Regions from separate parts of the Dechloromonas sp. ZS-1 genome, predicted to be linked through region 2. Evidence: predicted binding sites of a transcription regulator. Region 2 holds the regulator's gene; each other region holds the start of a gene.
What was found. Region 2 encodes sigma-54, which starts transcription at its own class of promoters, with help from an activator protein. Its sites were predicted from a motif close to TGGCACGCTTNCTGCTNA; they were not measured.
Positions count from the first base shown of each region.

Region 1: a site for sigma-54 is predicted at 1,375-1,392, ahead of glnA (type I glutamate--ammonia ligase). Genes of this name have one in related genera too.
Region 3: a site for sigma-54 is predicted at 4,021-4,038, ahead of AACO21_RS14680 (prepilin-type N-terminal cleavage/methylation domain-containing protein). Genes of this name have one in related genera too.
Region 4: a site for sigma-54 is predicted at 5,476-5,493, ahead of AACO21_RS15210 (CmpA/NrtA family ABC transporter substrate-binding protein). Genes of this name have one in related genera too.

Region 1 covers NZ_JBDIYD010000004.1:146,639-154,284, reverse strand. The annotation lists gene AACO21_RS08135 (rhodanese-like domain-containing protein) at 1-48, opposite strand, end outside; gene AACO21_RS08130 (cation diffusion facilitator family transporter) at 97-1,260, shown strand; gene glnA (type I glutamate--ammonia ligase) at 1,460-2,875, shown strand; gene AACO21_RS08120 (DUF4124 domain-containing protein) at 3,012-3,443, shown strand; gene AACO21_RS08115 (efflux RND transporter permease subunit) at 3,450-6,611, opposite strand; gene AACO21_RS08110 (efflux RND transporter periplasmic adaptor subunit) at 6,615-7,646, opposite strand, start outside.
Region 2 covers NZ_JBDIYD010000001.1:272,610-280,255, reverse strand. The annotation lists gene recA (recombinase RecA) at 1-302, shown strand, start outside; gene recX (recombination regulator RecX) at 295-726, shown strand; gene lptB (LPS export ABC transporter ATP-binding protein) at 723-1,463, shown strand; gene AACO21_RS01365 (RNA polymerase factor sigma-54) at 1,494-2,948, shown strand; gene raiA (ribosome-associated translation inhibitor RaiA) at 2,964-3,287, shown strand; gene ptsN (PTS IIA-like nitrogen regulatory protein PtsN) at 3,345-3,788, shown strand; gene hprK (HPr(Ser) kinase/phosphatase) at 3,798-4,733, shown strand; gene AACO21_RS01345 (hypothetical protein) at 4,782-5,030, shown strand; gene AACO21_RS01340 (adenylate/guanylate cyclase domain-containing protein) at 5,092-5,961, opposite strand; gene ttcA (tRNA 2-thiocytidine(32) synthetase TtcA) at 5,975-6,838, opposite strand; gene AACO21_RS01330 (SAM-dependent methyltransferase) at 6,937-7,646, shown strand, end outside.
Region 3 covers NZ_JBDIYD010000015.1:45,943-53,588, forward strand. The annotation lists gene sucD (succinate--CoA ligase subunit alpha) at 1-298, shown strand, start outside; gene AACO21_RS14655 (TerC family protein) at 376-1,077, shown strand; gene AACO21_RS14660 (ornithine cyclodeaminase family protein) at 1,088-2,050, shown strand; gene AACO21_RS14665 (Stp1/IreP family PP2C-type Ser/Thr phosphatase) at 2,047-2,874, shown strand; gene AACO21_RS14670 (FHA domain-containing protein) at 2,885-3,589, shown strand; partial or broken gene AACO21_RS14675 (prepilin-type N-terminal cleavage/methylation domain-containing protein) at 3,743-3,844, shown strand; gene AACO21_RS14680 (prepilin-type N-terminal cleavage/methylation domain-containing protein) at 4,114-4,449, shown strand; partial or broken gene AACO21_RS14685 (IS3 family transposase) at 4,624-4,869, opposite strand; partial or broken gene AACO21_RS14690 (EAL domain-containing protein) at 4,891-6,771, opposite strand; gene AACO21_RS14695 (transglutaminase-like cysteine peptidase) at 6,783-7,460, opposite strand; gene AACO21_RS14700 (YbhB/YbcL family Raf kinase inhibitor-like protein) at 7,474-7,646, opposite strand, start outside.
Region 4 covers NZ_JBDIYD010000017.1:25,873-33,518, reverse strand. The annotation lists gene AACO21_RS15230 (response regulator transcription factor) at 1-177, opposite strand, end outside; gene AACO21_RS15225 (type IV pili methyl-accepting chemotaxis transducer N-terminal domain-containing protein) at 174-2,117, opposite strand; gene AACO21_RS15220 (ABC transporter ATP-binding protein) at 2,262-3,062, opposite strand; gene ntrB (nitrate ABC transporter permease) at 3,073-4,020, opposite strand; gene AACO21_RS15210 (CmpA/NrtA family ABC transporter substrate-binding protein) at 4,070-5,332, opposite strand; gene AACO21_RS15205 (DsbA family oxidoreductase) at 5,659-6,294, shown strand; gene AACO21_RS15200 (ANTAR domain-containing protein) at 6,304-6,879, opposite strand; gene AACO21_RS15195 (CbiX/SirB N-terminal domain-containing protein) at 6,897-7,268, opposite strand; gene AACO21_RS15190 (response regulator) at 7,527-7,646, shown strand, end outside.

The DNA of each region.
Region 1 (7,646 bases), on a different contig from region 2:
TTCCGCGCGTTGGCGGGCAAGGGCAAGGAGTTCGCTTAACTGTCCCATAATGTTCGGCTGCTAAAATCGTTGGCTCCAAGTATAGGACAAGCAACGATGACAGCGCGCGAGCAGGACGGATTTTCCGGAAATCAGGCAGGGGCGGCGCGGGCCGCCGAGGCGCAGCGGGCCACCTGGGTCAGCGTTTGGGTCAATCTGGTGATGACCGCGGCGCAGTTGCTTGTCGGCTGGCTGGCCCACTCCCAGTCCTTGATTGCCCATGGCCTGCATTCCTTTTCCGATCTGCTGTCCGATTTTCTGGTCATCTACGCCAGTCGGCAAAGCGCGCACCCGGCCGATGCGGCGCACCCCTATGGGCATGCCCGCATGGAAACGGCAGCGACCTTGATTCTGGGGAGTTCACTGATGCTGATCGGGGGCGGCATCCTGTGGGAATCCGGGCTGCGCATCCAGGATAGCGCCGTGCAACCGGCCGTCGAATGGTCGGCATTCTGGGTGGCGGTGGCGACCGTGGTCGCGAAGGAAGGCTTGTATCGCTATCTGATTGCGGTCGGGGAGCGCATGCGTTCCCAGTTGCTGATTGCCAACGCCTTGCACACGCGGGCCGATGCCGCTTCGGCGCTGGTGGTGGTGGTCGGGATTGCCGGCGCCCTGCTGGGCTGGGGCTTCCTGGATTTGCTGGCGGCCGCCGTGATGGGCTTCATGATCCTGCGGATGGGCGGAGAGCTGGCCTGGGGGGCCTTGCAGGAATTGATCGATACCGGTCTGGATGCCACGCAGGTGGCCGCAATCGAAGCCACCCTGATTGCGTGCGACGGGGTGATTGGCGTGCATGCCCTGCGCACGCGGCGCATGGCGCATCAGGCACTGGTCGATGTGCATGTGCAGGTGGATCCCAGGATCAGTGTCTCCGAGGGGCATCGTGTGGCCGAGGCGGCCCGGCGTCGCGTACTGGATGCCCATGCTGCGGTCTTGGATGTCCTGATTCATATCGATCCGGATGACGATGCCGAAGGGGCGCGTCTTGCCGTGGATCTCCCCGCCCGTACGGCGTTGTTGGCGCGCGTGGCGCCGGCCTTGCTGGCCAGCCCGCTGCTGGCGCGTATCGACCTCCATTATCTGAGCGAGGGGATCGAGGTGGAGCTTCATCTCGGCCAACTGCCGGGGCCGGAAACGGCGGCGACGGTCGACGCCTTGCGCGCGGCATTTTTGGCGCAGCCCGGGGTGTCGAATGTGCGGGTGCTGGTCGTTGCGCACTAAAAAGGTGCGTTTGTGTGTACTTACGCCCCTGTTTGGTGCGCTAAAAACTTATTGCAATCAGACTTCGCCTGCTTAGGTCATTGTGGCAAAATGGAAAGGTTGCGCTTCTTGAGGTGGCATGTTTTCTGCTAGCTTGGGTGGCCGATTATTGATTCGTGCCGGCAATCCGGCATCTTGTTTTAGTTAGGAGACTGCGCTTATGGCAACCCCGCAAGACGTGATGAACATGGTCAAGGAAAACGACGCCAAGTTCGTCGATTTCCGTTTCACCGATACCCGTGGCAAAGAACAGCACGTCACCGTGCCGGTCTCCCACTTCGACGAAGACAAGTTCGAAAGCGGTCACGCTTTTGACGGTTCCTCCATCGCCGGCTGGAAGGGCATTCAAGCTTCCGACATGCTGCTGATGCCGGATCCCGCCACTGCCTACATCGACCCGTTCTTCGACGAAACCACCGTCGTCCTGACCTGTGACGTCGTCGATCCGACCGACGGCCGTGGTTACGACCGCGACCCGCGCTCCATCGCCAAGCGCGCTGAAGCCTACCTGAAGTCCTCCGGCCTGGGCGACACCGCCTTCTTCGGTCCGGAACCGGAATTCTTCATTTTCGACGGCGTTGAATGGTCCGTCGATATGTCCGGCTGCAACCTGAAGATTCACTCCTCCGAAGCCTCCTGGGGCGCTGGTGAGAAGAACGAAGGCAATGGCGCCACCGGTCACCGTCCGGCCGTCAAGGGCGGCTACTTCCCGGTTCCGCCGGTCGACAGCCTGCACGACATCCGTTCCGCCATGGTCCTGACTCTGGAAGCCCTGGGCGTGCCGGTTGAAGTGCACCACCACGAAGTGGCCAACGCCGGCCAGTGCGAAATCGGTACCAAGTTCAGCACCCTGGTTCAGCGCGCTGACTGGACCCAGATCCAGAAGTACGTGACCCACAACGTGGCACACCAGTACGGCAAGACCGTGACCTTCATGCCGAAGCCGATCGTTGGCGACAACGGTTCGGGCATGCACGTTCACCAGTCCGTCTGGAAGGATGGCAAGAACCTGTTCGCAGGCGACGGCTATGCCGGTCTGTCCGAATTCGCGATCTACTACATCGGCGGCATCATCAAGCACGCCAAGGCCCTGAACGCGATCACTAACCCGGGTACCAACTCCTACAAGCGTCTGGTCCCGCACTACGAAGCCCCGGTCAAGCTGGCTTACTCCGCCAAGAACCGTTCTGCTTCCATCCGTATCCCGTTCGTTGCTTCGACCAAGGGTCGTCGCGTCGAGGCGCGCTTCCCGGATCCGCTGTCCAACCCGTACCTGTGCTTCTCCGCCCTGCTGATGGCCGGTCTGGACGGTGTTCAGAACAAGATCCACCCGGGCGATCCGGCTTCCAAGAACCTGTACGATCTGCCGCCGGAAGAAGACGCACAGATCCCGACCGTCTGCGCCTCTCTGGAAGAAGCGCTGGCTGCTCTGGACGCTGACCGCGAATTCCTGACCAAGGGTGGCGTCTTCTCCAACGACTGGATCGATGCTTACATCGCCCTGAAGATGGAAGAAGTGAACAAGGTTCGCATGACGACCCACCCGGTCGAATTCGACCTGTACTACAGCCTGTAATCTCCGGCTGAGCCAGAAAAGGGCGGGTTTCCCCGCCCTTTTTTTGTTTACCCCGAGCGGGTGAAATCGTTAAGATTCATGATCTGTGAATAGTCTGTTGCCCATGCCAATGCGCCCGGTTTTACCTTTGTTGCTCGTGTTCTTCAGCGCCACCCTTTCCGCCCAAACCATCTACAGTTGCACCGATGCGGCCGGGGGGAAGGTCTATACGACCTCGCGCGACTTCACGAATTGCAAGCCGGTTTCGAAGAGCAATGATGCCGGAGGGAGTAGCGCCGCTTCTACGCCAGGCACCCGCCCCAAGGCCGCGGCCACACCGACGCCCTCGGATTTTCCGAGGGTTAACGAAGGGGCGCAGAAAGCCCGCGATAACGACCGCCGCCATATCCTGGAGCAGGAGCTGGCCACCGAGCGCCGTCAGCTGGAGCAGGCGCGGCGCGATCTGGCTGAGCAGGAGGCAGTGCGCCCGGCGCCGCCGGCCGAACGGCTGTTGCCTTACCGGGATCGCATCGGGCAGCACGAGCGCAACTTGCAGGCCATCCAGAAGGAACTGTCCGGCCTGCGTTGAGCTGGCTCAGACGTGTGGCGCGACCGTTGGGCGCGTCACCTTGTACCAGGCAGCATACAGGGCAGGCAGGAAGAGCAGCGTCAGGGCGGTGGCCACAATCAGGCCGCCCATGATGGCGACGGCCATGGGGCCGAAGAAATCATTGCGTGACAGCGGAATCATCGCCAGGACGGCGGCCAGGGCCGTCAGCACAATCGGCCTGAAGCGCCGCACGGTCGACTCCACAATGGCTTCCCAGCGTGCCTTGCCGGCACTCAGGTCCTGTTCGATCTGATCGACCAGAATGACCGAGTTGCGCATGATCATGCCGAACAGGGCGATGGTGCCGAGCAGGGCCATGAAGCCGAAGGGTTTGTTGAACACCAGCAGGAAAAGCGCGATCCCGATCATGCCGAGCGGTGCGGTCAGCATCACCATGACAACGCGCGACACGCTCTGCAGCTGGATCATCAGGATGGTGACCACCGCCAGGATGAAGAGCGGCACGCCAGCCATGACCGAACCCGAGCCTTTGGCCGACTCTTCGACCGAGCCCCCGTCGGCAATCTGGTAACCGGCAGGCAGTTTGGCGCGAATGGTGTTGATGTCCGATTTCAGACGGTCGACCACCGTGGCGGGCTGGGTTTTGCCATACAGGTTGGCGCGGACGGTAAGCGTCGGCATGCGATCGCGGCGCCAGATGACGCCCGGCTCGAAGTCATGTTCCAGGCGGGCGATCTGGCTCAGCGGCACACTCTTGCCGCTGCGGGTCGGAATGGCGAGATCGGGCAGAGCGGCCAGTTGCTGGCGATCGCTGCGGCTGCTGCGCAGCACGACATCGATGCTCTTTTCGCCTTCGCGATAGCTGGTCACGGCATAGCCATTGAGCGACATGCCGAGCAGTCCGGCCAGATCCTGGCTGGAAATGCCCAGGAGGCGCGCCTTGTCCTGGTCGATCTCGATGCGGACGGCCTTGGAGAGCTCAAACCAGTCAAAGTTGACGTTGGACAGGTCCGGGTCCTGGCGCATGACCTCGGCGATCGATTCACCGATGCTGCGCAGGGTGGCCATGTCTTCCCCGGAAATGCGGTACTGCACCGGGTAGCCGACGGGCGGTCCGTTTTCGATACGGTTGATGGCAGCGCGCACCCCGGAACCGCTCTCCGCGTAGTGTTGAATCAGGCGCTCGCGCAGGGCTTCGCGGGCGATCACGTCGCGTGTCACGATGAGCACCTGGCCAACGTTGGTGGCAGGCAGTTGCTGGTCGAGGCCGAGGTAGTAGCGCGGCACCCCGGAGCCGATGAAGCTCAGATAGTGCTCGAACTGGTCATGCTCGGCATTGTCCTTGGCGAGCCAGGTTTCCAGTGCGCGTACTTCGGCATCGATGGCATTGATGGCAGCGCCTTCCGGCAGGCGAAGCTCGACGTTGAGTTCGAGGCGGGTCGAGTTCGGGAAGAATTGCTTTTGCACCTTGCCCATCCCGACGATGGCCAGGATGAAGAGCAGCACGGTGATGCCGATGACCAGCCAGCGATGTGCAACGCAGCGATCCACCAGCAGGCGGAAGCGGTTGTAAAAGGGCGTCGCGTAGACATCGTGTTCTTCGCTGTGCGGCGCCGGGCCGGACAGCCCCAGCTTGTCGGCGAGCCGCGCCAGGCGTGGCAGGCGTCGTTCAAGGACGGATGGTGTGCGTGGCGCATGCGGATCCGGCAGCAGCTTGTAGCCCAGCCAGGGAATGGCGATCACCGCAGCCAGCCAGGAAATGAGCAGGGCGACGGCATTGATCTGGAAAAAGGCAAAGGCGTATTCGCCGGTCGAGGACTTGGCCAGGGCGATCGGGATGAATCCCGCCACCGTGACCAGCGTGCCCGAGAGCATGGGGCCGGCCGTGCTGGTGTAGGCAAAGGAGGCGGCCCGGGTGCGTTCCCAGCCTTGCTCCATCTTCACCCACATCATCTCGACGGCAATGATGGCGTCGTCGACCAGAAGGCCCAGTGCCAGTACCAGCGCGCCGAGGGAGACCTTGTGCAGGCCAACATTGAACCACTGCATGGCCAGGAAGGTGGCGGCGAGAACCAGCGGAATGGAGATGGCGACAACCATCCCGGTGCGTACGCCCAGGCTGATGAAGGTGACCAGCAGGACCACGATCACGGCTTCGGCCAGGGCCTGGATGAAGGCTTGGACCGAGCGCTTGACGGCCTCCGGCTGGCTGGCGGCAGCACCGATCTCAACACCGATCGGCAGCGTCTCGCGCAATTGGGCGATGCGGGTATCCAGTGCTTTGCCCAACTGGATGATGTCGCCGCCCTTGGCCATCGAAACGCCAATGCCGAGTGCCGGTTTGCCTTGGTAGCGCACCAGCGGGGCAGGCGGTTCGACGGTGCCGCGATAGACCTGGGCGATATCGCCCAGGCGGAAGCTGCGGTTACCGGCCCGGATCAGCGTGTCAGCCACTGCTTGGACGCTCGTGAAGCCGCCGTCCGGACGGATCTGGATGCGCTCGCTGCTGGTTTCGAAATAACCGGCACCGGCCACGGCATTTTGCTGGGCAATGGCTTGTGTCAGGGTATTGATGTCGAGGCCCAGCGTGGCGAGCTTGGTATTAGCCAGGTCGATATAGATCTTTTCGTCCTGGATGCCGAACAGTTCCACTTTGCCGACATTGGGGACGCGCAACAGCTCGTCGCGGATGCGCTCGGCAAAATCCTTGAGCTGGGGGTAGGTCAGGCCGTCGCCGGTCAACGCGTAAACATTGCCAAAAACGTCGCCGAATTCGTCATTGAAGAAGGGACCCTGAACCCCGGCGGGGAGGGTGTGGCGGATGTCGCCCACCTTCTTGCGGACCTGGTAATACACATCCGGGACCTGGGCGGGCGGCGTGCTGTCCTTGGCGAAGAACATGACCGTCGATTCGCCGGGGCGGGAGTAACTCGATACGCGATCGACGAACGGGGTTTCCTGCAGCTTCTTCTCGATCTTGTCGGTCAGCTGCTGCTCGACCTGGCGCGCCGTGGCGCCCGGCCAGAAAGTCCGGATGACCATCAGCTTGAAGGTGAAGGGCGGGTCCTCGGCCTGGCTCAGCTTGCCATAGGCAAAGACGCCCATGAGGGCGATGGCGAAGAGGAAATAGCCGACGAGGGTGCGGTGATGCAGGGTCCAGTCGGACAGATTGAAACGCTGGCTCACGATTCAGCGCTGCCTTTCCGGTGGATTCAGGGGCTGTGGCGTCACCGCCTGATCCGCGACCAGGCTGGCGCTCCCCGTGACCACAACCTGCTCGCCAGCCTGCAGGCCTTGGCCGATCAGGGCGCCCTCTTCGACAAAGCGGAGATCGCGCACCGGACGTGCGGCGAGTTTGCCGTTCGCCACGACCCAGACCTGTGCTTGCTTGCCCAGATGGACGACGGCGCTGAGCGGGACCTTGACTGCCGACGTCCCCTCGCCCGCCAGCGTGACGCGCGCCGTCATGCCCAGGCGCAGGCTCTCCGGGGCTTGCGGCAGTCGGATGCGGGCGGCGTAGGTGCGGGTGGCCGGGTCGGCGGCGGGCGACAACTCGCGCAGTTCGCCGCGCAGGGCGGTTTTCGGGTCTGCCCAGAGGTCGACCGTAAAGCCCTTGGCGGTGCGCACTTCGGCGAGGCGGCTTTCCGGGATGGCGATGGCGACTTCCTTTTCTTCCGGGCGGGCCACGCGCAGGACGGGCTGGCCGGCGGCAACCACCTGGCCAGCTTCCGCGAGGATCGCCGTCACAATCCCGGCACGGTCGCTGCTTAATGTCCCGTAGTCGCTTTGGTTGGTGCTGATTCGGCTTTGCGCGCGGGCTTGCTCAAGGCGCGCCTGGGCACTGTTGAATGCGTTGTCCTTGGCGTCAAAGGCGGTCTGGCTGACGAATTTTTTCGCGAGCAGGCCGGCGTAACGCTCGCGTTCGCTCCTTGCCGTGTTGAAATCACTTTCGGCGGCGGCCAGTTGGGCGCGGGCGGCGCTGGCGGCCAGTTCGAGATCGGTCGGGTCGAGGCGGGCCAGCGCCTGTCCGGCACGGATTTCCTGGCCGGTATCGACCAGACGGGCAGAGATTTTTCCGCCGACGCGAAAAGCCAGGTCTGCTTCGTGGCGGGCGCGGACTTCGCCGGTGAAACTGCCTTGGCGCGGATCGGCGGGTTCGGCCGCTTGCACCAAAACGGTGCGCGGCTTGCTCGCGGGTGGTGCATCTGGACTGCATGCCGC
Region 2 (7,646 bases):
AGGTCAAGGTCGTCAAGAACAAGGTCTCGCCCCCGTTCCGTGAAGCGATTTTCGACATCCTGTACGGCGAGGGCATCTCCCGCGAAGGCGAAATCATCGAAATGGGCGTGGCTCACAAGCTGATCGACAAGTCGGGTGCCTGGTACTCCTACAAAGGCGAAAAGATCGGCCAGGGCAAGGACAATGTCCGTGAATTCCTGAAGGCCAATCCGGCCATCGCGCAGGAAGTCGAAGCCGGCATTCGCGAAGCCGCTGCAGTGACCGTGATCAAGCCGACCAAGGCTGCCGCTGCCGATGCCTGACCTCCGGGTCAAGGCGCTGCAACTCCTGACCCGGCGAGATCACAGCCGGGCGGAGCTGCACAAGAAACTGGCCCCGTTGGCCGAATCCGAGGACGCGCTGGAAGCCGTCCTCGATGCCTTGCAGGCGGAGCGCCTGCTCTCCGATTCCCGCTTTGCCAGCCAGCGCGCCAGCCAGCGCGGCAGCCGCTACGGCAATGCCCGTCTGCGTCAGGAACTGCGTCAGCAAGGCGTCAATGACGAAGACATTACCGAGGCACTCGATGGCGCGGGTGAAGAGGTGGAGCGCTGCCGTCAGGTGTGGGCCAAAAAATACGGTCGACCGCCGGAAAGTGCGGAAGAACGTGCCAAACAGCTCCGTTTCCTGCAATATCGCGGCTTTTCCGGCGACAGCATTCGCCGGGTGATCAGCGGAGCAGATGAATGAGCATTGCCGATAATGCCGCGACCCTGTCGGCCAACAACCTGAAAAAGCGCTACAAGGCGCGTACCGTCGTCGAAGATGTGTCCTTCCAGGTCCGCTCCGGCGAGGTCGTTGGCTTGCTCGGCCCCAACGGTGCCGGCAAAACCACCTGCTTCTACATGATCGTCGGTCTGGTGGCGGCCGATGGGGGCGAAGTCCAGCTCGACGACAGCCGTCTGACCCATCTGCCCATGCATGCGCGGGCCCGCCAGGGCGTCTCCTATCTGCCGCAGGAAGCCTCCGTCTTCCGCAAGCTCAATGTCGAAGACAACATCCGGGCCATCCTGGAGTTGCAAAACCTGTCCGCCAAGGACACCGACGAGCGTCTGGAAAACCTGCTGGCCGAACTGCACATCGCCCATGTCCGGCACGTCAATGCGGCGGCTCTCTCCGGTGGCGAGCGCCGTCGCTGCGAAATCGCGCGGGCCCTGGCCACCAACCCGCGCTTCATCCTGCTCGACGAACCGTTTGCCGGGGTCGACCCGATTGCCGTGCTGGAAATCCAGAAAATCATCCGTTTCCTGAAGGAGCGGGGCATCGGCGTTCTGATCACCGACCATAACGTACGCGAAACCCTGGGGATCTGCGACCACGCCTACATCATCAACGCCGGTCGCGTGCTGGCGTCTGGACGGCCGAACGAAATCGTCGATAATGAAAGCGTCCGCAAGGTTTACCTCGGCGAGCATTTCAAACTTTGATCCCTCCCCTCGCCTGACACCGACCCATCGATGAAACCTGCTCTCCAGCTCAAACTGTCCCAGCATCTGGCGCTGACGCCCCAGTTGCAGCAGTCGATCAAGCTGTTGCAGCTGTCCACCATCGAGATGAAGCAGGAAATCGAACGCTACCTGCTCGAAAATCCGATGCTGGAACGGGAAGACGATGGCGAGCTCGGCTTTGCCGGTGCCCAGCAGTTTGATGCCCCGGCTAACCGCGAGCAGGAAGCCGAACGGAGCGAGACACCGCCGGCCGGTGAAGAGCGGGAAAGCCTGCCGGAAGGCATGGGCGAAGTCGATGATGATCGTTGGACCAGCGATGCCGGCACCTATTCCGGGGCCGGTCGTGATGAGGACGATGACAGCGACGCCCACGACATTCATGCCGCCACGGTCAGCCTGCGCGACCATCTGGGCTGGCAGTTGGGCATGACTCAACTCTCGGAGCGCGACCGCAGTCTGGTGCGTTTTCTGATCGAAGCGCTGGACGACGACGGTTACCTTTCTGCCTCGCTCGAGGAACTGCTCGAAACCCTGCCGCCGGAATATGAAATCGAGCTTGAAGAGCTCGAAATCGCGCTGCGTCACATCCAGAATTTCGATCCGACCGGTATCGGCGCGCGTACGCCGGCCGAATGCCTGCGCCTGCAGTTGCTGGCCCGGCGCGATGAGCCGGCCTGTGATCTGGCCTTGGTCATCGTCGACAAGCATCTCGAATTGCTGGCAGGCCGTGATTTTGCCCGTCTGAAGAAGTTGACCGGCTGTGACGACGAGACCTTGAAGGCGGCCCACGCCTTGATCGTCAGTCTCGATCCGCGCCCCGGTGCGCCCTATGCCCAGGTCGAAGCCCGCTACATCACGCCGGATGTGATCGTGAAGAAGCTCAAGGGCAAATGGACCGCCTACATCAATCCGGATGCCTATCCGCGGTTGCGCATCAATCGCCTGTACGCCGAAATCCTGGCCAAGCAGCGTCGTGGCAACGGCAACATGACGGCGCAGCTCCAGGAAGCCCGCTGGCTGATCAAGAACGTCCAGCAGCGCTTCGATACCATTCACCGCGTGACCCAGGCCATTGTCGATCGTCAGCGCCAGTTCTTCGAACATGGCGAGGTTGCCATGCGTCCGCTGGTGCTGCGCGAGATTGCCGATATCCTCGGCCTGCACGAGTCGACCGTATCGCGCGTGACGAGTCAGAAATACATGGCGACGCCGCGCGGCATCTTCGAATTGAAGTATTTCTTCGGCAGCCATGTCGCCACCGATACCGGGGGCGCTTGTTCTGCAACCGCTATCCGGGCGCTGATCAAACAGCTGATCGCTGCGGAAGATGGCAAGAAGCCCTTGTCGGATAGTCAAATATCCGAAATACTAGGCCAACAGGGGATCGTTGTAGCGCGACGCACGGTAGCCAAATACCGCGAGTCCTTGAACATTCCGCCTGTTAATTTACGCAAGACCCTGTAGTGAGAGGAGAATTAAATGAATCTGCAGATCGCTGGTCATCACATCGAAGTCACGCCGGCTTTGCGCGAATATGTCGAAAACAAGCTCGACCCCGTTATTCGCCACTTTGACAAAGTTACCGGGGTGAACGTCGTTCTCTCCGTCGAAAAGCTGAAGCAGAAGGCGGAAGTGACCGTGCACGTACCGGGTAAGGACATGCATGTCGAAGAATCCGGTGACGATCTCTATGCTGCGATCGATGCCATGTTTGACAAGCTGGACCGTCAGGTTCAGAAGTACAAGCAGAAGGTGCAGGATCACCACCGCGGCGAAAAGGCCGCCCACCACATGGCTGACTAACAGCCGCCAGGCCGCGTTTCCTTTCGGAAATGCGGCCTTTGTGTTTCTTCGTAGCCCATGAATCCGTTGTCCAATCTCCTGTCGGTCTCCCAGGTTCTCCTTGATCTGGAAGCCGGTAGCAAGAAACGCGTCTTCGAACAGGCAGGTATCCTGTTTGAAACGCATCTCGGCATTGCCCGTTCGGTCATTTTCGACAGCCTGTTTGCCCGCGAAAAGCTGGGCTCCACCGGGCTGGGCCAGGGTATTGCCATCCCGCATGGCCGTATCAAGGGCCTGAAGCAGGCTGCTGGCGCCTTCATCCGTCTGCCAGCCCCGATTCCCTTTGATTCACCCGATGGCCGACCGGTCAATCTGCTTTTCGTCCTGCTGGTGCCGGAACAGGCGACCGAGCAGCATCTGCAGATTCTGTCCGAACTCGCTCAGCGCTTTTCCGATCGTGCCTTCCGTGACGCCTTGGCCGCAGCACCGGATGCCGACTCCATCGTGGCCCTTTTTTCCTGATTGACCTGCGTGCGCCATATTCGTCTCGTCCAGCTTTACGAGGACAACCGCGAAAAGCTCCTGCTCAACTGGATGCAGGGGCATGAATCCGACCGCAAGATCGAACTGCGGCACGCCAATATCTACGGTGCCGATGTCGTCGGGCACATCAACATCATCCACCCGGAACGTTTACAAGTCTTGGGCCAGGCCGAGTATGACTGGGCCTTGCGCATTGGCGAACGGCGCTTCGGACAGATGTTCAGCGACCTGCTTGCAGCGCAACCGCCGGCGGTGATCGTCGCAGACGGTATCGCTCCGCCGGAGTCCCTGGTCGAGGCATGCCGCCTCTCCAATACGCCCCTCCTCTATTCTCCGAAGCCGGCATCGGCCGTCATCGATCTGCTGCGTATTTACCTGTCGGCGCGCTTGGCGGATACGGTCAGTCTGCACGGTGTGTTCATGGACGTCTTGGGCATGGGCGTTCTGATCACGGGTGATTCCGGCGTCGGCAAGTCCGAGTTGGCGCTGGAGCTGATTTCCCGTGGTCATGGTCTGGTCGCAGACGATGTCGTCGAAATGGCCCGGATTGCCCCGACGACCATCGAGGGGCGCTGCCCGGGCATGTTGCGTGACTTCTTGGAAGTCCGTGGCCTGGGCCTGTTGAATATCCGCACCATCTTCGGCGAGACGGCGTCACGTCGGAAGATGAAGCTGAAACTCATCGTTCACCTGCAAAAAACCGTGGCCGGCAGCGATGCGCCGCGTTTGCCGCTGGATGCCCAAACCCAGGAAGTCCTCGGTGTCCCGGTCCGCAAGGTGGTCATACCGGTGGCGGCCGGTCGCAACCTGGCGGTGCTGCTGGAAGCGGCGGTACGCAATACCATCCTGCAATTGCGTGGCATCGACAGCATGCAGGACTTCATGGACCGTCAGCAGCGCATGATGCTTGACGAAGAAGGCTGATTTACCGATAGTCCTGTCGTTCCATCACCCAATTTCAGGAGATCTGTCATGAAGAAACTGCTCGTTTTGTTGGCAATGGCTGTGGCAACTTCGGCATCCTACGCAGCGGATGATTGTGCAGCCCGTGCTGCTGAGAAAAAGCTGGCCGGTGCGGCCAAGAACAGCTTCATGAAGAAGTGTGAGAAGGATGCGATGGGGCCGGCAGGTCAGGCCTGTGAAGCCAAAGCCAAGGAAAAGAAGCTGGCCGGCGCGGCCAAGAACAGCTTCATGAAGAAGTGTGTTGCGGATGCCAGCTGATTTCTGCTGACAGCGCGATGCCAAGACTGGCCACCTGCGGGTGGCCGGTTTCGTTTACGCCCTAACGGATTTCGAATTCCGCACCTTCGACTTCCGGATCGTGATGCGAGGTGCCGAAAGACAGGGTTCCCCGTCCGGTGAGAATATGCCGGTCACGCCGCAGCACGATCTCCGGTTGGCTGCGATAGCGGATGAAGCAGCCATTGGTGCTGGTGTCGATCAACTCGATGCCATGTTCGTGCCATTCGAGGCGCGCATGCATGCGTGAACTCTTGCGGTCGTTGAGGCGAAGCTGGCAACTTGGATCACGCCCGATGGTCAGCACCGGCTGATCGGCATCGATGGTGAACAGCTGCCCTTCGAAGAGCAAGGTCATGCGCCGTTCCCCCTCACTGGTCGTGGCGGGCGGCAGGGGAAGCCAAGGCAGCTGGAAGAGATGCAGCAACTGCTGGTCATCGCGAACCGTTCGCTGCAGGGGGTCGGGTTCGTTGCGCACAAGAGAATGAGCAGGCAGGTGCGCGATCAGTGCCGGGCTGCAAAGAATCTGGTCGCGTCGGGCCATGCCGGCGATACGGGCGGCACAGAGGACGGTGCTGCCGCTCGGTCCATGCGGGGTCATCTCCGTGCCGCCCACGTGCATGCCGACGCGGATACCAAATTGCACGCCTTTGAGCGGCGGGAGATCGGCAATGCGCTGCTGCATTTCAAGGGCTGCCTGGCAGGCATCCTCGGCTTCATCAAAGATCGCCAGCACTTCGTCACCGACCTGATGGGTGATGCTCCCGCCCATCCCCTCGATGACATTACGAATCCGCTTCAGGCAACGGTCGATACCGTGACCCAGGGTGGACTCGTCCAGCCGCTCGTATAGCCGCGCGCTGCCGGCAACGTCGGCAAACAGGATGGCGCAGGTGCGAGGCGTGGCGGTCATGGCGGCGGCAGATTTATCCCATCAGGTTAATCGGGATGGTACCGGACATTGGCATGTCTTCGCGATCAAAAGCAATATCCCCCTCTTCGACCTCGGTGTCGAGCGTGAGGTTGCGGAAGTCGAAGAGGGCGTTGTCGCCCAGGTGGGAGGGCACCACGTTCTGCATGGCGGTGAACACCGATTCCGTACGGCCGGGGAAGCGCTTGTCCCACTCCGCCATCATTTCCTTGATCTTCTGGCGCTGCAGGTTTTCCTGGGAGCCGCAGAGGTTGCACGGAATGATCGGAAACTCCATGCCGCGCGCGTATTTGGCGATATCGGCTTCCGCGCAGTAGGCGAGCGGACGGATGACCACATGGGCTTTGTCGTCGGTCACCAGCTTGGGCGGCATGGCCTTGATCTTGCCGCCGAACAGCATGTTCAGGAAAAGCGTGTGCACCATGTCATCGCGATGGTGGCCGAGGGCGATCTTGTTGCAGCCCAGTTCCTTCGCCGTCTTGTAAATGATGCCGCGGCGCAGGCGGGAGCACAGGGAGCAGGTGGTCTTGCCTTCCGGGATCTTCTCCTTGACGATGGAGTAGGTGTCCGCTTCAACGATCCGGAAGTCGATGCCCAGTCCGCCCAGGTACTGCGGCAGTACGTGTTCGGGGAAGCCCGGCTGCTTCTGATCCAGGTTCATCGCAATCAGGCGGAACTTCACGGGGGCGCGCTTTTGCAGCGCCATCAGCATGTCGAGCAGCGTGTAGGAATCCTTGCCGCCGGACAGGCAGACCAGAATGGAATCCCCCTCCTCGATCATGTTGTAGTCGCCAATGGCTTTGCCAACGCGGCCTTCGAGGAGTTTGCGGAGCTTCAGGAGGGTATTGGAGTGGGTCATGATGCGGATTCGCCGTGTTTTCGGCGGTCGACCGGAAAAAACGGCAAGTTTACCGTGTTTGCGCGGGCTAAAATTGACCTTTTTCCCGAAGCGCACCGATGTCCCTGCCCGACGCCACCCCCGACGCCCTTGCCCACAGTGCCCGTTTGACCGATCTGCTTCGGCGTGAGATCGCCGGCAACGGCGGCTGGCTGCCCTTCTCCCGTTTCATGGAAGGCCTGCTCTATGCGCCGGGCCTGGGCTATTACACGGCAGGGGCGCGCAAGTTTGGTGCGGCGGGCGATTTCGTCACGGCCCCGGGTATGACCGGCCTGTTTGGCCAGGCGCTGGCGCAACAGGTGGCGCAGGTGATGGCGGTATCGGTGCCGAGCGTGCTTGAGATTGGCGCCGGAACCGGACGACTGGCAGCCGACCTGTTGCTCGAACTGGAGCGTCTGGGGCAATTGCCGACCGAGTATTGCATCCTGGATCTGTCGGCCGATCTGCGTGAACGTCAGCAGGCGACGATCGCCGCGGCAGCGCCCCATTTGCTGGCCCGTGTGCGCTGGCTGGATGCGTTGCCGACCCGCTTCAGCGGCGTTGTCGTGGCCAATGAGCTGCTCGATGCCATGCCGGCGGACATCGTGGCCTGGCAGGAAACGGGTATCGCTGTGCGCGGCGTTGGGCTGGATGATGCTGGCGGATTCGTTTGGGCGGATCGTCCGGCCAGTGGCACCCTGCTGGCGGCCGCTGAAGAAATCGGCGCGCAGTGCCAGCTTCCGCCGGGTTTCGAGAGCGAGATCAGCCTGGCCGTGCGGGCCTGGGCGGC
Region 3 (7,646 bases), on a different contig from region 2:
CGTCATGAAGATGTTCAACGACGATCCGGATACGGACGCCGTCATCATGATCGGCGAAATCGGCGGTCCGGACGAAGCCGAAGCTGCCCAGTGGTGCAAGGCCAACATGAAGAAGCCGATCGTCGGCTTCATCGCTGGTGTGACCGCACCGGCCGGCAAGCGTATGGGCCACGCGGGTGCCCTGATCTCCGGTGGTGCTGATACCGCCGATGCCAAGCTCGCCATCATGGAAGAGTGTGGCTTCAAGGTCACCAAGAACCCGTCCGAAATGGCCAAGCTGCTCAAGGCCATGCTGTAAAATCGGGGCTGGACTCCACCAGAAGGCGGGCCATGTGCCCGCCTTTTTTTTGCCCTTGTAACGGGCCTTGGCGTGTTATGGAACTTGATTTTACCTCTGCTGCATTTTGGCTGGCCGTTGGCCAGATTATCCTGATTGATCTTGTTTTGTCTGGCGATAATGCTGTTGTAATTGCTTTGGCGTGCCGTAATCTCGCGCCGGATTTGCGCAAAAAGGGGATTTTCTGGGGCGTGGCTGGCGCCGTCTTGTTGCGTGTTGTTTTGACTGCAGGGGCGGCTTTGGTCATGGGCTTGCCCTGGCTGAAACTGCTGGGCGGGGTATTGCTGCTCTGGATTGCGGTCAAACTCTTGGTCCCTGAAGAGGAAGACGGACACGATATCGAGGCTTCTGCGCATCTTTGGGGGGCGGTGAAGACGATCATTGTTGCCGATTTTGTGATGAGCATTGACAATGTCATTGGTGTGGCCGGTGCTGCGCACGGTAGCATTGCCCTGTTGTTATTTGGCTTGCTGGTCAGCATTCCGCTGATCGTTTGGTCGAGCCAGCTGATCATGCACTGGATGGAGCGTTTCCCCATCATCGTCGTGTTGGGGGCTGCCTTGCTGGGCTACGTGGCGGGTGTCATGATCATGACGGATCCGGGAGTGACGGGGTTACTCCCTGCGCTACCCGCTTGGAGCGCGACTGCGGTGGGGGCCGCTGGCGCCTTCTTGGTGGTCGGGCTTGGGCGCTGGCTGGAGCGGCGCATCCTGGCGCAGCAAGATGTGACGATTGTGTAAGGGGGAGCGCGTGGCGCTTTATTTGTCGGAAAAGGATGTCCGTAAGCTGTTGACCGTCGAGATGGCGCTGGAGGCGGTTGAGTCCGCGCATCGCGATCTGGCTGAAGGGCTCGCAGTGGATGTGCCGCGGGCGCGCAGCAGATTGCCGCAAACAGTCCTGCATATTCTGCAAGGCGCCCTGCCAGCTCAGGGCGTGATCGGCTACAAGGCATATACCAGCAACCGCTCGGGAAATCGTTTTCTTGTGCACGTTTTCGATTCGGCAACCGGTGTTTTACGGGGCGTTCTGGAGGCGGATTTCCTTGGGATGATGCGCACGGGGGCGGCGAGTGCCGTGGCCAGTCGCTATTTGGCACCTAAAGGGAGTGTTGTGGCAGGGGTTTTTGGCGCGGGTTGGCAGGCTGAAGGTCACATTCGTACCTTGTGTGCGGCATTGCCCATGCAAAGCATCAAAGTCTGTGCCCGAGATGCGGACAAACTGACGAACTTTTGCGCGCGCCTTGAAACTGAAATGGGCGTCCGGGTACGTCCTAGCAATCCCGAAGAGACAGTCCGTGAGAGCGATATTGTCGGGACGGTCACCACGTCTGCGACACCGCTGTTTCAGGAGGGTTGGCTCAAGCCCGGTGTCCATCTGAATGGGGCCGGATCGAACGCGCTGATCCGCCAGGAAATCAGTGAGGCCGTCATTCGGCGCTGTGCGCCGATTGTCGTGGATTCGATTCCCACCGCCTTGGCTGAAGCGGGGGACTTGTTGCCGCTTTTGGAAAAGGGGCGCTTGCATGCCCGGCAATTGGTCGAGTTGGGCGATATCATCATTGGCCGTCATCCGGGGCGGGTGGATGATCAGGCAATGAGCTTGTTTGAGTCGCAAGGGCTGGCCATTCAGGATCTGGCGCTTGCAAAGCGCGTGCTGGATGCGGCCGAGTTGGCCGGGCTCGGGCAGAATTGGCCCCTGCAGATGGAGTCATGATGAGCGCGATGCACTGGCTGACCATGAGCGCAGTGACGGACCCGGGGCGGGTCCGTGAGCAAAACGAAGATGCTGTCCATATCGATCCGGATGCCGGGCTGGCGATTTTGGCCGATGGGATGGGGGGCTATAACGCGGGAGAAGTGGCTTCCGGGATGGCGGTCTCCCTCCTGGGGGGGCGGCTGGGCGAATTTATGCGGGCCGGCGCGGTAGAGATGGCTGGAGAGGGCGCGGCCTCATGGGTAAGGCAGGCGCTGACGCGCGATATTGCCGCAGTGAATCACGAGGTGCTCAGCTTGTCCTTGCGGGAGGTTCAGTATGCCGGCATGGGGACAACGCTGGTCGCGTGCTGTTTTTACCGCGGTCACCTGAGCGTGGCGCATCTTGGCGATTCCCGGCTTTATCGCCTGCGTGCCGGCGAACTTTCGCGGCTGACCAAAGACCATTCTCTGCTTCAGATTCAGATCGATGCTGGCATCATCAGTGAAGAAGAGGCGCGTTACGCGGATAACAAGAATCTGGTCACGCGGGCTCTCGGCGTCGAGCCGGAGATCGAGATCGAAATCGGGGAATATGAGGTCGCGCCCGGCGATCTCTATTTATTGTGTTCCGATGGCTTGAATGACATGCTGGACGACACGGAAATCCGTGACGCTTTGCTGGCCCCTGAAGATACCCTGGCGCAGCGGGGGCAACGCCTTGTCTCCCTCGCGAACGAGGCGGGGGGGCGGGATAATATTTCCGTGGTCCTGGTCGAGGTCGACCGTAACGAACCGGCAGGGGCTGGTTGGTGGCAGCGACTGATGGATCGTTTGAAATATTGAGGAAGATGCAATGGCGAAATTGATCCTCTCGATGGACGGCCTGGTGCTCAAGGAAGTGCAGCTTGAGCAGACGCGGCTGACCATCGGCCGCAAGGCGCATAACGATATTCAGATCGACAACCTGGCCATCTCCGGTGAGCATGCCGCGGTGGTGACGATTCTTAACGACTCATTCCTGGAAGACCTGAACAGTACCAACGGCACCTTGGTGAATGGTCAGCCGATCAAGAAGCACGTCCTGCGCAATAACGACATCATCGAATTGGGAAAGTATTCCCTCAAATACGTGGCGGATACGAATCTTCCCGTCGAAGTTGATCTGGCACGTTCCATGACAGCTTCCCGCTCATCCACCGACTCTGCAATTCGCTCTGAAGATCTAAGAATTGAAGAAGATGCGCCGCGTAGCCACCTGATTTCGACGGGCATCCGCAATCGCGCCGAGGCGGCACGTTTGGGCGTGATTCAGGTGCTCAATGGCCCGAATGTGGGTAAGGAACTGGAGTTGCTGAAGAACATTACGACCCTGGGCAAGCCGGGTGTTCAGGTCGCGGTGATCGCCCGTCGTCCTGCTGGTTACTTCGTCACGCACGTTGAAGGTGCGACCTTTCCGACGGTTAACGGTCAGCCCATTGATGCTCAAGGGTGCCAGCTTGCTGAGCATGATGTGCTGGAGATCGCGGGGGTGAAGATGGGGTTTTTTCTGAGGGTATGACGTGTCGGTTTTTGGCGGTGAGTGACGATTTTTGTCACATTTTGCAGGGGGGCTAAGAGACTAGCCCATAAAATCGACCTGTCTGCCTTGGCACGAAAAGTGTTTAGTAATGCTCAGTCAGCAATTTTCGCTGTCACTTTTCAGGAGATGCTCATGAACAAAGTTCAAAAAGGTTTTACCCTGATCGAATTGATGATCGTTGTTGCCATCATCGGTATTTTGGCTGCCGTTGCGCTGCCTGCCTATAAGGATTACACGATTAAAGGTGCTAATAATGGTTGTCTTGCCGAAGGCAAGGCTTACGCTAACGCAGCTTTTATTGCCCTGACTCAGGGTGAAGCCGTTCCGGCTTATACTGCGTCTGCTTGTACCTCTCTGGCTGCGGCACCGACTGCACTGAGCGGCACCATCACTTTTGCAAAGAAGTCCCCTGGAACGCAAGGTGTTGAATGTGATATGACATCTGGCACCTGCAAGCTCAAGCCGTAAGCTTGATTTAGTCTCTTTTCTGTTAAGGATTTTTTATGAACAAGATGCAAAAAGGTTTTACCCTGATCGAATTGATGATCGTTGTTGCCATCATCGGTATTCTGGCTGCGGTCGCTTTGCCGGCCTATAAGGATTACACGATCAAGGGTGCTAATAACGGGTGTTTGGCAGAAGGTAAGGCCTATGCAAATGCGGCTTTCATCGCCTTGACCCAAGCTGAAGCTGTGCCCGCTTATACTGCTTCGGCCTGCACCTCCTTGGCTGCCGCGCCGACTGCGCTGAGCGGCACCATTACTTTTGCGAAGAAGTCGCCGGGTACCAAGGATGTTGAGTGCGACATGACTTCTGGTACCTGTAAGCTTAAGCCGTAATCTGCGTTTAAAGCTCAACGATATTTGCGGGCCCAAAGCGAGTTACGTGTTTGGCAATGCTGAGATTGAATGAGTTTTAAAACTGATGGGGAAAAAGCCCGATGATATTTTCATCGGGCTTTTTATTTGATTGTCTATGGTGGTGATGAGTTGACTCAGTAAATCGCTCCGGCGCTACCAGGCACGCTGCAGTCGGTTGAAATACTGCTTTTCCAACGCTACCAGAGAAACGTCGTTGGCATGACTGTGACGACGTTTCGGGTTGTAGAGCATTTCGATGTAATTGAAGACGTCACTGAAGTCATCACGCGTTGCCTTCTCACGGTCGAAACAGACCTTGCGACGGATACCCTCGCGCTTGAGCAACTGAAAGAAGCTCTCTGCGATCGCATTGTCGTAGCAGTCCCTTTAACTTACTGACACTCGAGGCCCCGTTGCACCATCAAATCCTAGGGTGGGCAATGTTTTTAATTCCTCTGCTGTCTGTACCCCCTCCGCAATCACTGTCAGTCCAATCCCGTGTGCAATTGAGCACAAGCCTTTCAGGAAGGCCTGATTGCCCGGGGTTTGGTCGATGGCGCGGATGAAGCTGCTATCGACTTTCAGGTAATCTAAGCCGATATCGTGCAGCTTGCCGATTTCACTGAACTGGCGGCCAAAGTGTTCGATGCCGAGGCGGCAGCCAAAGGGGCGGATGGCTTGGCAGAAGGCGCGGAAGGCGTCGAAGTGCTGGAATGCACCGATTTCGGAGACTTCCAGCCAGAGGCGTTTGGCGCTGTCTTTGTTCTCCTGAATCAAGGCCGTCAGTTGGGTGACGAAGGCTGGGTTCAAAATCGACTCGCCGGAGAGGTTGACCGCAACCGATCCGCTTTCACGCTTGAGTCGTTGTAAGGCCAGTCGTGCTGCAGCCAGGTCGAGGTCGCTGGTCATTGCCAGTCGGCTGGCCATGGGCATGAAGCGGCCTGCTGCTAGCCATTCGCCGTCTTCGTCGGCCTGGAGGCGGAGTGGGCATTCCAGATGCAGCAGCCCTCCGTCGTTGGCGGCGACGGGGAATTCGATCAGGCGCAAGCGCTGGGTGGTGATTGCCCCTTCCAGCAGGCGCTTCCAGTCTGCGTTCGAGGTCGGGGTGCCGCTGGTTTCGGTCTCGGCTTTGCACCATCCCAGATTGCTTTGTTGCTCCGCTGCGGCCAGTGCGGCATCCAGTTGGGCCAGGAGTTGTGAGATCGATTGGCCGTGTGCATAGGTCAGGGTGGCGATATGTCCCACCCCTTCCTGCTCGATCAGGCCTGCCGCCGACAGTTCCCGAAGCTCTCGCAGCAGCAGTTCTGCATACGGCGAGGGATCATCGAGTCCCGGCATCAAGAGTGCGAAATCGGCGCCATTGAGACGCGCCCCGGTAAACATCTGGCTGTCGTCGTCAATCTGGGCAATGGCACTCCCAATCCGGCGGAGGACCGCATCGGCCGTTTCTCGACCGGCATGACGGTTGATGCCCGCCAGGTCGGCAATGCGCAGGATAAGCAGGCTGCCGTCAGCCAGCGCATCGTCGGCATGCAAGGCTTTGTCCAGCTGATTCATGAAATAGCTGCGGTTGGCCAGTCCGGTGAGTGCATCTAGCGTGGCCTCCCGGCGAACTTGCTCCAAGCGTTGTGCCTCTTCGTCGAACATTGCTTTCACGCGCTGGACCATCGCATTCATGGCGCTCGCCACGCTTTTGAGCTCCGGGACAGCGGGTTCATCAATACTGACAAAACGACGTTCGCTGATGGCCTTGGCCTGACCGACGACAGCATCGAGCGGGCGTTTGATCCGTCCCAGGAAACGCATGCCAAGAAAACCAAGGAGCGTCCCGCCGATCAGGAACCAGGCGAGAAGCTGCATGCCGCCGCGCCAGAGTTCTTCGTAAGCGAAATGGCTGTGGCTGACGAGCTCGATGGTGCCAACCTGGCTCCAGCCATCGGTCACCTGAGCACTGCCGGGGCGGGAGCTGATCGGGAATATCCGGACAAACCATTCCGGCACGTCGCCGGCCATCGGCGGGCTGCTGCGTTCGATTTGGGTTTTTCCCTCCGGGTCAATCAGTCGGACGCTTGCGTACTGCCCGCTGTCGAATACGGCCGCCAGTTGCAGTTCCACCGTGACCGGATCCTTGCTCTGCTGTGACATGGAGAGCGCCAGGGTGGCCGCGTTATCGTTGTTCTTGGTGGCGAGCTGTTGCTCAAGATACGTCCGGGCGGTCAGCATGCTGGCCACAAAGCTGCCGGCGAAGGCGAGCAGGGTGGCGGTGATGACGGCGAGCCAGATTTGGCGAAACAGGGACATGACGGATTACCTCAATCGAAACCTTCTGCTCTCGCACGGGCCAGCAGATCCTGCCAGCGCGAGAGGTTGCTTTTGCTGCTTTGGTTGCCGGTCCCCATCCAGAGGCCGGCGCTGTTGAAGCTGAAAACAGGGGAGAGGTCGCTGCGTTGCGACGCGGGGCGGATATCCACCACCAGATTGTCCAAGACCAGCGGATCGGCGCTGGGCTTGGCGTAGTAAGCAAGCACCATGTGTGCTTGCTGAATGGGGCCGCCCGGGCCATTTTGCAAGGCTTTGACATAAACCAGCCGAAGCTTGCTGATGGGAATGCCCAGCGCAATCAGTGAGTAGTACTTGGCGATGGAAAAGTCTTCACAGTCGCCCGCACCTTGCCCGATGAATTCGATGGGGGTGGCCCAATAGTCGGTTTGCCGCCAGGTGCGGATATCGTCATCGAAGAGCATCCGGCGGTTGAAGAAATCATTGACGCGCACCAGACGCTCCGTTTCGGAGAGGCGTTGCCCGTCGTTCAGCATCAGTCGCCAGTCGTTAAACAGGGCGATTTGATTGCTGCCAAAACGCGTGGTTAAGGTTTGCTGCAGACGGTCAAAATCGAGCCCGGCGATACTGTGGACGACCAGCACCAAGCTGGTCAGCGCCAGAAGGACGCTGACCAGTCGATGCCCAAGCCGGGACAGTGCGCCGTTCACCGGGTGACTCGCCTCAGGCGAGTGCCGGATTTAGCGTGTAGGTGCCGGTGAGGCTGGCTTGCGCCAGCACATGGCCCGCCATCGCCGCGCGAACATCCGGGCCGCCAAAACGCCCTTGAACCGGAAGTTGCTCGATATCCAGCGCATACACGGTAAAAACGTAATGGTGGATGATCTCGTCGTTCC
Region 4 (7,646 bases), on a different contig from region 2:
ATCGAGCAGGACCACATCCGGCTTCAGCGAGCGGGCGCGCTTGATGCCCTCAAGGCCGTCGCCGGCTTCATCGACGACCTCGAAATCCTCCGTACGCTGAAGCAGCGATTTAATGCCGCTGCGGAACAGGGTATGGTCATCGACCAACAGGACGCGAATTTTCTCGTTCATCTTCATTCAACCTCTTTTGTAACACTGGGCAGGCGCAGGGTGACGCTGGTTCCGACCCCTGCCTGCGATGCGATCCGGCACTCGCCACCAATCCGGTGCGCCCGTTCACGCATGATTTTCAGACCGACGTGTCGATCCGACTTGAGATTCGGCTCGGTTTCCGGATCGAAACCGGCACCATTATCGCGAACCGCCACCTGGAGTTCGGTCAAATTTCGTTCCAGGCGCACCGTCACCCGCGTTGCCTGCGCATGCTTGCGGATATTGGAGAGCGACTCCTGCACGATGTGCATGATTTGGATTTCGTCACCCGGCTCAAGCGGCAAGCCGCTGCCGTGGCAGGTAAATTCGGTGCGAATTCCGGTCTGCCCCTCGAATTTTTCCAGGGCTGCCTCGATGGCCGACTCCAGATCTGCCTGATGCATCCGTGTCCGGAAATGCACCAGCAGCTCCCGCACATCATCGTAGCTCTCCTGCACCCCCTCCCGGAGCTGCCCGGCAGTCTGCATGGCTTCCTCGACCCGCCCCTTGCGCAGGGAATCCTGCAGGAGCTGCACCTGAATGTTCAGGAAGGCCAGCCCTTGTGCAATGGAGTCGTGCAGTTCCTGAGCCAGCAGGTTACGCTCTTCGGAAATCGCCAGTTCTTTCTCGCGGGCTTTGAGACGGACGTTTTCAATCGCCACGCCCAAATGCTGCCCCAGCGTTTCAAGCAGGTGTTTCTCGCCTTCCGACAAGCTCTGCTGACGCCGGAAATAAAGGTTATAGACCCCCAGCTTGGTCTTGTCGTGCATGATCGTGAACGCGGTCGCCGTCGCAAACCCTTCGCGGATACAACTCATCAGCTTCATGCCGGCCGGCGGATGGGCGGTATCAAAGGTCTGTGCCTCACCGCTCTGAATCACCTGGCCGCACAGACATTCGCCGCAACTCAAGGTCTGCTCGTTGGTCACGAACATGTCGGAAACGCCATCATGCGTCACCAGATGCAGTTCTTCGCTTTTGGCCGTATAGAGGCGTACCGCACCGGCATCGGCCCCCAAGGCTTCCTTGATCTGATCCAGAAAGCCCCGGCAGAGCACTTCGATCGGCGCCGGCTCGCTTAGATAGGAAGTGGCCTGGTACAGGATGCCGAGTTCACGGTTACGTTCAGCCAATGTGCTGGTTTCTGCGGCAACGCGCTCCTCCAGGGTGCTGTAGACCTGCTGGAGATGCTCCGCCATACGGTTGAAGCCGCGCGCCAAGCCACCTAACTCGTCATCCGAGTTAACCGGCACCCGGACGCTCAGATCGTTGTTCATCATCCGGCGCATACCGGCATGCAGCATGCCCACCGGGCGGATCACCAGATCATCAAAAAAGCGGATGAGCACCCCGGTCCCGATGATGGCCAGCATGACCAGCGCGATCTGGAAAGTGCGCAACAGATTGGTATCCTGGGCGTAGCTGTTCTCCATCGCGAGCACCAGTTCGTTGATGCTGTGGACAAAGGCTTCCAGCGTGCTGTTGAAGTGGTCGAGCATCTTCACCCGGCCGCTGCCGCTGCTTTCCAGATAGGCATCCAGCGTCGGCCGCATTGCCGACTGCCAGCTCTCGGCGACCACCTCAAGCTTGGCCTCCACAATCTCATTGCGCGGCGGTGCCATCGGGCGCATGGGGTCGCCCTGATGCAAATCCTTGAGCACCCGCTCAAATAACTGCCGTTCTTCGGCCAGACTACTGGAATAGATTCCGCTGTCGCCCTTTTCATCGAGCGCACGCGCCATCAGATGGCTGATGCGATAGGTACGCATGCGCTGGCTGCCGGCATCGTTGATGGCCGCCGCCACCCCTTCGAGTTGCCAGGAAATGTACAGCGTGGCCGCAATCGCCGTCAGGGCGATGATGAAGAAGGCACACAGGATGCCCACGATCTTGCGGGAGAGTTTGACTGGGGACGGCGGCGGCATGGAAAGGCGGGAATTCTGGACAGCCTGCACCATAGCCTCCGTTGAGCGCAAAAATCAATGACCGGGATCAAGTTCAAGAAAAAGCCCCCGATCACTGACCGGGGGCAGATCAAACAGGCGTCCTGTCTAAACAGGGCCCATGACTCAGGCGGCCTCTTTCTCCACATGCGCCTGCTTTTCGTACAGGAACGCCAGCACGGCGGCACGGGCTGCAATGTAGGCCGGGTCATTGGCCAGGGTCAGGCGATTGCGCGGGCGCGGCAGGTCGACCGTCAGAATCTCGCCGATGGTGGCGGCCGGGCCATTGGTCAGCATCACGATGCGATCCGAGAGCAGCACGGCCTCATCCACATCGTGGGTGACCATGACGACCGTCGCCCGGGTCTTCTCGCAGATTTTCATCAGCTCGTCCTGCAGCTTGGCGCGGGTCAGCGCATCGAGTGCGCCAAACGGTTCATCCATGAGCAGCACCTTCGGCTCCATCGACAGCGCCCGGGCAATCCCGACGCGCTGCTTCATGCCGCCGGAAATCTCGTTCGGGTACTTGTGCGCGGCATGGGCCAGGCCAACCAGTTCGATGGCCGCCTGAGTCCGCGCCTTCAGTTTGGCCTTGCCCTCCTTCGCCGAAAAAACGCGCTCGACAGCCAGATAGATGTTTTCGAAGCAGGTCAGCCAGGGCAGCAGGCTGTGGTTCTGGAAAACCACGGCACGCTCCGGGCCCGGACCGGCGATTTCCCGGCCATCGCAGAGCAGCACCCCGTCCGTCGGGCGGGTCAGCCCGGCGATCAGGTTCAAGAGGGTCGATTTGCCGCAACCGGAGTGGCCGATCAGGGCGATGAACTCCCCTTGCGCGATATTGAGATCGATATCGCGCAGCGCGACGAACTTGCCTTTCTTCGTCGTGAAGGTCTGGCCGACTTTTTCAATGCTTACGAACTTTTCCATGACGATCTCCTTAAGACGCTTCCTTGGTCAGCTTCTTGGCCAGCAGGATCAGCGCCTGCTCGAGGATCAGGCCGACGATGCCGATGACGAAGATGGCGATGATGATGTGTTCGACCTTCAGGTTGTTCCACTCGTCCCAGACCCAGAAGCCGATGCCGACGCCGCCGGTGAGCATTTCTGCGGCGACGATGACCAGCCAGGCGGTGCCGATGGAGAGGCGGATGCCGGTCAGCATGTAGGGCAGCACGGCCGGAAAGAGGATCTTGGTGACGACCTTCCATTCGGAGAGCGCCAGCACGCGGGCCACGTTGAGGTAGTCCTGCGGCACACGCTGCACGCCTTGCGCGGTGTTCATGATCATCGGCCAGATGGAGCAGATGAAGATGGTGTAGGTTGCGGCCGGATCGGCTTTCTTGAAGACGAGCAGGCCGATCGGCAGCCAGGCGAGCGGGGACACCGGACGCAGCAGACTGATGATCGGATTGACCATGGCCGACAGGAAGGCGGAACGTCCCAGAATGAAACCGAGCGGAATCCCGACCAGCGCGGCAAAGCCAAAACCAACGCCGACCCGTTGCAGCGAGGACAGCACATTCCAGCCGATGCCCTGATCGTTCGGTCCGTTACGGTAGAAAGGATCTGAGAAGAGCGCGACGGCCGCTTCCCAGACTTGAGCCGGGCCGGGAATGGCGCCGCCCTTGTGGGTCGCCACATGCCAGATGCCGATCAGCACGAGCAGGCCAAGAACCGGCGGCAAGGCCGCGCGGCCGAACGTGGCCAGACGCTCCGCAAACGGGATACCGGTCGGGGCCGGCGGGACAGACAGTGCTTTTTCCATTGTTTTTTCCTGAACCGGTGCAGGCGCTGCGGCACTCGGCTGAAGGGGGGTTGTCCGACGGTCGACCGGGCTTTCCTGGCCAAAATCGACGTCCAGCGTGGCGGAACCTGAATGCATCATGTTCTCCTTGGCAGCGGCCGCCCCGGCAAGCGGGGCGGGACCGGTGCAGTTAAGCCTTGACCTTGAAGCTGTCGGCATACTTGGCCGGGTCTTTGCCGTCCCAGACCACGCCGTCGATCAGCTTGTGGTTGCGCATCTCGCTCTTCGGCAGCGTGACCCCCGCGGCGGCGGCACCCTGCTTGTAGATGTCGATGCGGTTCACCTTCTTGGCCACCTCGAGGTAGTTCGGATGATCCTTCAGCAGGCCCCAGCGCTTGTGCTGGGTCATGAACCACATGCCGTCGGTGAGGTAGGGGAAATTCACCGCGCCGTCGTTGAAGAACTTCATGTGGTTCTTGTCATCCCAGCTCTTGCCCAGACCGTTCTGGTAACGGCCCAGCATGCGGGCGACGATGACCTCGGTGTCGGTATTCACGTAGGCCTTCTGGGCGATGGTCTCGGCCGTCTTCTGCTTGTTGGCGAGCGAAGCGTCGATCCACTTGCCGGCATCGAGAATCGCGGCAACGACGGCACGCGCCGTGTTCGGGTTCTTCTGGACCCACTCGGCCGTCGTACCCAGCACCTTTTCCGGATGATCGGTCCAGATGTCCTGCGTCGTCGTTGCCGTGAAGCCGATGTTGTCCATGATGGCGCGGTTGTTCCAGGGCTCGCCGACACAGAAACCATCCATGTTGCCGACCCGCATGTTGGCGACCATTTGCGGCGGCGGCACGGTGATGGTTTTGACGTCCTTGAGCGGGTTGACCCCCTGGGCCGCCAGCCAGTAGTACAGCCACATCGCGTGCGTGCCGGTCGGGAAGGTCTGGGCAAAGGTGTATTCCCGCTCCTTCTTCGCCACCAGCTTGGCCAGGCTCGGACCATCGATGGCGCCCTTGTCCTTGAGCTGGTTGGAGAGCGTGATGGCCTGGCCGTTGTTGTTAAGGCTCATCAGCACGTTCATGTCTTTTTTCGGGCCGCCGATGCCCATCTGCACGCCATAGATCAAGCCGTACAGCACGTGCGCGGCATCAATCTCGCCATTGACCATCTTGTCGCGCACGGCAGCCCAGGAGGCTTCCTTGGTCGGAATGATCTTGATGCCGTACTTTTCGTCAAATTTCATGACCGACGCCATGACCACGGAAGCGCAGTCCGTCAGCGGAATGAAACCGATCTTCACTTCCTTCTTTTCAGGGGCATCCGAACCGGCAGCCCACGCTGCACTGCGGACACCCGGCGGTACCATGCTCATCAACGAGGCTCCCAGGGCGGCTGAAACAAAATCACGACGTGAAAACGGCTTGGCAGGCTGCTCCAGTTTCTTGTCTTCCATTGCGTGCTCCTTCAAACATGAATAAAAAGCAAAACGGGCGTCACATCCGGCCTGCATCGCGCTGGCCGAATGGACGCCCTTGTCCGGTCCGGGGCCGGAGGCCCCTTGCCCGATCGCCGTTGATCGGACACTTCACCTTCCTTATTGCAATGGCCGTGCCAGGACTACACCAAAAGAACTAGTTACAAATAATTAAGCCAATTCAACCACTTACGAACACCCAAAACTGATCTGCTCGCCGATCCTTCATGCACTACCGCGGTGCAGCAAACTGAACTTTTGCACCGCATCGGGGACCAAGCGGCACCTTGCAAAGAGAGATCCCCATGCTCGACATCGCCCTGGTTTCCGATTTTGTCTGCCCCTGGTGCTACATCGGCCTGCGTCGCCTGGACAGCGCACTGATCGAAGTTCGCCGCGCGCGACCCGATTTCGTCTGCACGCCGCGCTGGCTGCCCTTCTTCCTGAACCCGGACACCCCACCGGAAGGCGAGCCTTACCTGCCCTTTCTGGAAGCCAAGTTCGGCAGCCGGGATGCCGTCGAGGCCCTGTTTCAGCGCGTGCGCGATGCCGGCGCGCCGTATGGCCTGCGCTACCACTTCGAACGGATTGCCTTGCGCGCCAATACCTTGCAAGCCCACCGCCTGGTCGCTTGGCAGCAGGCACGGGGAAGTGCAGCAGCCTTGGTCGAGGCCTTGTTCCGGGCTCAGTTTGTCGAAGGTCGGCCCATTGGCGACCCTGCGGTCTTGCGTGAGATTGCGGCGGAATGCGGCCTGCCCGCCGCCGAGGTGGAGACCTATCTGGCCGGCACGGCCGGAATCACCGAGTTGCAGCAGGAAGCCGCCGCAATCCGGGCTGCCGGGATACGCCAGGTGCCGACCTTCATCCTCGGTCAGCAGCGCATCGTCGTGGGCGCGGAAGACCCGTCCGTGCTGGCCCGGGCCATCCTTGAATCGATTTAAATCAGGGCCTTAAAGCAGCACACGCGCCATATCGATGACATCGCGCGCCACCTTGGCCAGGGTCTGCCCGCGCTCCATGGCCAGCTTGCGCATGGCGTGATACGCCGCATCCTCGTCCAGTCCACGCGCCTTCATCAGGACGCCCTTGGCCTTTTCGACCAGCTTGCGGTCGGTCAGCTTCTGGGAGATTTCATCAAGTTCGCGGCGCAGCGCCTGGGTATCCTCAAAGCGGGCCCGCGCCACATCGACGATGGGCTTGATCCGCTTGGGGTCCAGCCCATCGACCACATAGGCCGACACCCCCGCCTTGACGGCATCGCGGATGGTTTCCTGCCCCTCTTCCTGCGTGAAGATGACCACGGGACGCGGCATGTTGCGATGCATGGCCGCCAGGTTTTCCAGCGTATCCCGGCTCGGACTCTCGGTATCAATGAGGATCACATCCGGCTGCAGGCGCTCGACCTCGGCCGTCAGGTTGTCGGCACCGGCCAGGATGGCCGCCACCTGATACCCGGCAAGGGCAAGCCCGGCGCAGATTTCAGCGGCGCGGGAACGGGATTCGTCGATGACTAGTACGGTAAGCATGGTGCTTACCTAGCAAACTACAGGCCAGCTTCTTTCAGCGCCGCCGCCGCCATGGCCTGCATCACGGTATCAACCTGTCCGATCGGGCCGCTCAGTGAAAACCGGACCGCTGGATAGGTCGACCGCAGGGCCGTCACCATCTCCGGCAACTCCCGCTTCAGATGCCCGCCCTGAGCGATGAACATCGGCACGATGGCAATCTGCGTCGCACCGGCTGAGATTTGTGCCTGCACACACTCGCTCAAGGTCGGCGACATGAATTCCAGAAAAGCCAGTTCGACCGTTGCACCGGGCCGCGCGGCCTGCACCAGCGATTGGACATGACGCATCGGTGCCGCCCACTCCGGGTCGCGTGCACCATGGGCAAAAAGGATCAGGGTCTGGGACATGAGGTTCTCCGAGTGAGCGCCCCATTCTATCAGCCTCATTGCAGGCGCAGCAGCGCCAACGCGAAGTACACAAGAGAAGCGCAGATGCGCCGTTTGTGGGCATCCTTCACTGCTCGCCTTTGACAGGCCGACGGTCAACGCCCCCAATGACTCAAATCGGGAAACATGGCGACTGGGTGCGGCTGCTTCACCTTGTCAAGCGAAACAAAACGGTTATGCTCCTTTTGTCCTCGTTGCGCCCACCGGTCATCCGCGCTCATGAAGCCCTTCGCCCTGCTTGCTTCACTCCTCCTGACACTGCTTCTGAACGGCCCGGTCCGCAGCGCCACTGCCGATACGCCGCCGGGAGAGGCTGCGCATCTGCTGGTCTTGCTCTCC